2 regions of the Streptomyces purpurascens genome follow, and region 2 is predicted to be linked to the other one. Evidence: predicted binding sites of a transcription regulator. Region 2 holds the regulator's gene; the other holds the start of a gene.

Region 1 (2,392 bases), 2.6 Mb from region 2:
CGAAAGGCGCTACGGCACCCGCCCCACCCTCTTCCGCCCGCCCTTCGGCAGCTACGAAAGGGCGACCCTGCGCGCCGCCAAGGACTGCGGCATCGAGTACGTCCCCCTCTGGAACGCGGAGGTCTTCGTCGACCACTGGGAGTACCGCGAGCCGGGCCGGAGGCTGCGGCCGGGCGACATCGTCCTCACCCACTTCCGGGGCCGCGAGCAGTGGAAGGGCGCGATGCCCGACATGATCCGCCGCTTCCTGAACAAGGTCACGACCGAGGGATACGCGGTGGCGCGGCTGGAGGACTACCTGTGAGGCGGCTGCCGACGGCCGCCGCGCTCTGTGCGGTCGTGCTCCTGCTGGCCGGGTGCGCCGGGGCGGCGGGGGAGCGGGCGGGAGCGGACGCCCGGGGCCAGGACCCGGCACACGCGGCCGGCCCCCTCGTGCGTCCGGCGCGCCTGCCGCCCGTCGTGGACCGGGTCCGCACCCGCGACCCGGTCGTCTTCCTGACCTACGACGACGGCGCCGAACGCGACCCCGGCTTCGCCGGCCTCGTCAGCGAACGGCGGCTCCCGGTCACCCTGTTCCTCACGGACCGCGTGGCGGGCCCCGGATACGGCCACCTGGCCCGGCTGCGCGCGGTCGGCGCGTCCCTCCAGAACCACACCCTCGACCACCCGGCCCTGCGCGGCCTGCCCCACGCCGGCCAGCGCGCCGAGATCTGCGGCCAGCAGCACAAACTCCGCTCCCGCTTCGGCATCCGCCCCCACCTCTTCCGCCCGCCCTACGGCACGTACGACAGGACGACCCTGCGCGCCGCCGCCGACTGCGGCATCACGGCGGTCGTCCTCTGGCGGGCGTCCCTGTCCGCCGACGGCGAACTGACGTACCCCCACGGCGAGCCGCGCCTTCGCCCCGGCGACATCATCTCCGTGCCGTCGGCCGAGACGGAGTCCCTGACGCCGGCGGAACGGACCGTGCGGCTGCTGGGCGAGATCGAGGGGCGGGGGCTGCGGGTGGGGCGGCTGGAGGACTACCTCCGACACGAAATCACCGGCCGACGCGCCGCAGGCAATTAGCAGTCCGCTTGACCGAGTGCTAATCGCGGTCATAGTCTCGGCTCTGGCACTCCCCACTGGAGAGTGCCAACACAGCGACGGGCAGGTCCGGCACCCGCGACGACGGATCGACCTGGTCGCCACCTCAGACAGTTAACCCCGTGAGATCTCCGAAGGGGGAGGTCGGATCGTGACGACCACCAGCTCCAAGGTTGCCATCAAGCCGCTCGAGGACCGCATTGTGGTCCAGCCGCTCGACGCCGAGCAGACCACCGCCTCTGGCCTGGTCATCCCGGACACCGCCAAGGAGAAGCCCCAGGAGGGCGTCGTCCTGGCCGTGGGCCCGGGCCGCTTCGAGGACGGTAACCGTCTTCCGCTCGACGTCTCCGTCGGCGATGTCGTGCTCTACAGCAAGTACGGCGGCACCGAGGTGAAGTACAACGGCGAGGAGTACCTCGTCCTCTCGGCTCGCGACGTGCTCGCGATCGTCGAGAAGTAATTCACCCGGCATTACCAGCATTGCAGTGAACTGCGCCCCTGGCCCCCGCGACCTTATGAAGCCGGGCGTCGGGGGCGCAGTTCGTTTCACCCACGTTTTCCGAGAGGGCTGAACCGCTCCCATGGCGAAGATCCTGAAGTTCGACGAGGACGCCCGTCGCGCCCTCGAGCGCGGCGTCAACAAGCTTGCCGACACGGTCAAGGTGACGATCGGCCCCAAGGGCCGCAACGTCGTCATCGACAAGAAGTTCGGCGCCCCCACCATCACCAACGACGGTGTGACCATCGCCCGCGAGGTCGAGGTCGAGGACCCGTACGAGAACCTCGGTGCCCAGCTGGTCAAGGAGGTGGCGACCAAGACCAACGACATCGCGGGTGACGGTACGACCACCGCGACCGTGCTCGCCCAGGCGCTCGTGCGCGAGGGCCTGAAGAACGTCGCCGCCGGTGCCTCCCCGGCCGCCCTGAAGAAGGGCATCGACGCCGCGGTCAAGGCCGTGTCCGAGGAGCTCCTCGCGACCGCCCGCCCGATCGACGAGAAGTCCGACATCGCCGCCGTCGCCGGTCTGTCCGCCCAGGACCAGCAGGTCGGCGAGCTCATCGCCGAGGCGATGGACAAGGTCGGCAAGGACGGTGTCATCACCGTCGAGGAGTCCAACACCTTCGGTCTGGAGCTGGACTTCACCGAGGGCATGGCCTTCGACAAGGGCTACCTGTCGCCGTACTTCGTGACGGACCAGGAGCGCATGGAAGCCGTCCTGGACGACCCGTACGTCCTCATCACGCAGGGCAAGATCTCCGCCATCGCGGACCTGCTGCCGCTGCTGGAGAAGGTCATCCAGGCCAA
Region 2 (2,392 bases):
CACCGCGTCCACGCGCAGCTCCTCGCGGTCCCGCACGCGCGTGAGGACCGCGTCCACGCCCACCGCGCCGAACACCTCCGCCTCCGGGAACGCCGCCGCGCCGAAGACGTGGTCGAAGTGGGGGTGGGTCAGCGCGAGATGCGTCACACGGTGACCGGTGAGCGACTGCGCCTGCGTGCGCAACCGCGCGCCCTCGGCCGGGCTCGACCCCGCGTCGATCATGAGTACCGCGCCCTCACCGGCGACCAGTCCCGCCGTGCAGTCCCACACCGGAAGCCGGCACCGCCCCACCCCGGCGGCCACCCGCTCCCACCCGAGCTCTTCCCAAGTCACCGTCATACGGCGACGCTAGCGGTGACACCCGTCGCGGGCACGACAGCGCACGACCAGCCTTGCCGGGGGTGCACCCCACCGCCGTACACTGGGCCGGGGAATGCTGGCACTCGCACGCGCAGAGTGCCAGGCCACGACAGGCAGGCAGCAGGCGGACGACTTCTGGAGGTGCGCGCGATGCTCAGTGAACGCAGGCTTCAGGTGCTGCGCGCCATCGTCCAGGACTATGTCGGCACCGAGGAGCCCGTCGGCTCCAAGGCCCTCACCGAGCGGCACAGCCTCGGCGTCTCCCCGGCCACCGTCCGCAACGACATGGCGGCCCTCGAGGACGAGGGATACATCGCCCAGCCGCACACCAGTGCCGGGCGCATCCCCACCGACAAGGGCTACCGGCTGTTCGTGGACAAGCTGGCCGGCGTCAAGCCGATGACCGCGCCCGAGCGGCGCGCGATCCAGAACTTCCTCGAGGGTGCCGTCGACCTCGACGACGTCGTGGCGCGTACGGTACGGCTGCTGGCGCAGCTCACGCGCCAGGTGGCCGTCGTGCAGTACCCGTCGCTGACCCGGTCGACCGTGCGGCATGTGGAGTTGCTCTCCCTCGCGCCCGCGCGTCTGATGCTCGTGCTGATCACGGACACCGGGCGGGTCGAGCAGCGGGTGGTCGACTGCCCGGCGCCCTTCGGCGAGGCCTCGCTCGCGGATCTGCGCGCACGGCTCAACAGCCGTGTCGCGAACCGCCGTTTCGCGGATGTGCCGAGTTTGGTGGAGGATCTGGCGGAGGCGTTCGAGCACGAGGACCGGGGTACGGTTTCCATGGTGCTCTCCACGCTTCTGGAGACGCTCGTCGAGGAGAACGAGGAGCGGCTGATGATCGGCGGCACCGCCAATCTCACCCGCTTCGGGCATGATTTTCCCCTGGTGATCCGGCCGGTGCTGGAGGCGCTGGAGGAGCAGGTCGTGCTCCTCAAGCTGCTCGGCGAGGCTAAGGATCCGGGCGTGACCGTACGTATCGGTCATGAGAACGCCCACGAGGGACTCAACTCCACGTCCGTCGTGTCGGTCGGCTACGGTTCGGGCGGCGAGGCAGTCGCCAAGCTCGGCGTGGTCGGACCGACCCGCATGGACTACCCGGGAACGATGGGAGCGGTACGCGCAGTGGCACGGTACGTCGGACAGATCCTGGCGGAGTCGTAGTGGCCACGGACTACTACGCCGTACTCGGCGTGCGCCGCGACGCGTCGCAGGAAGAGATCAAGAAGGCCTTCCGGCGGCTCGCACGCGAGCTGCATCCGGACGTCAACCCCGATCCGAAGACCCAGGAGCGGTTCAAGGAGATCAACGCCGCCTACGAGGTGTTGTCGGACCCGCAGAAGAAGCAGGTCTACGACCTCGGCGGCGACCCGCTCTCGCAGGCCGCCGGCGGCGGTGCGGGCGGCTTCGGAGCCGGTGGCTTCGGGAACTTCTCCGACATCATGGACGCGTTCTTCGGCACGGCGTCGCAGCGCGGTCCGCGCTCGCGCACCCGCCGCGGCCAGGACGCGATGATCCGTATCGAGATCGAGCTCGACGAGGCCGCCTTCGGTACGACGAAGGACATCCAGGTCGACACGGCCGTCGTCTGCAACACCTGCAGCGGCGAGGGTGCCGCGCCGGGGACGAGTGCGCAGACGTGTGACATGTGCCGCGGTCGCGGTGAGGTGTCGCAGGTCACCCGGTCGTTCCTCGGCCAGGTCATGACGTCCCGGCCCTGCCCGCAGTGCCAGGGCTTCGGGACCGTGGTGCCGACGCCGTGCCCGGAGTGCGCCGGTGACGGCCGCGTCCGCTCCCGGCGGACCCTGACCGTGAAGATCCCCGCCGGTGTCGACAACGGCACGCGCATCCAGCTCGCCGGCGAGGGTGAGGTCGGGCCCGGTGGCGGTCCCGCCGGTGACCTCTACGTCGAGATCCACGAACTCCCGCACTCCACGTTCCAGCGGCGCGGCGACGACCTGCACTGCACGGTGACGATCCCCATGACGGCCGCGTGCCTCGGCACGAAGGTGCCGCTGGAGACGCTGGA

Evidence for each region. The regulator HrcA, encoded in region 2, represses chaperone genes, less so after heat shock. The targets are predictions, from matches to a motif close to TTNGCACTCNGNNNNNCNGAGTGCNAA.
Region 1: the regulator HrcA is predicted to act here: its motif matches at 1,112-1,138, upstream of groES (co-chaperone GroES).

The regions. Positions count from the first base shown of each region.
Region 1 covers NZ_CP108341.1:5,712,195-5,714,586, forward strand. Annotated here, with positions in the region: gene OHU35_RS26205 (polysaccharide deacetylase family protein) at 1-304, shown strand, start outside; gene OHU35_RS26210 (polysaccharide deacetylase family protein) at 301-1,068, shown strand; gene groES (co-chaperone GroES) at 1,238-1,546, shown strand; gene groL (chaperonin GroEL) at 1,668-2,392, shown strand, end outside.
Region 2 covers NZ_CP108341.1:3,116,450-3,118,841, reverse strand. Annotated here, with positions in the region: gene OHU35_RS14230 (MBL fold metallo-hydrolase) at 1-339, opposite strand, end outside; gene hrcA (heat-inducible transcriptional repressor HrcA) at 511-1,527, shown strand; gene dnaJ (molecular chaperone DnaJ) at 1,527-2,392, shown strand, end outside.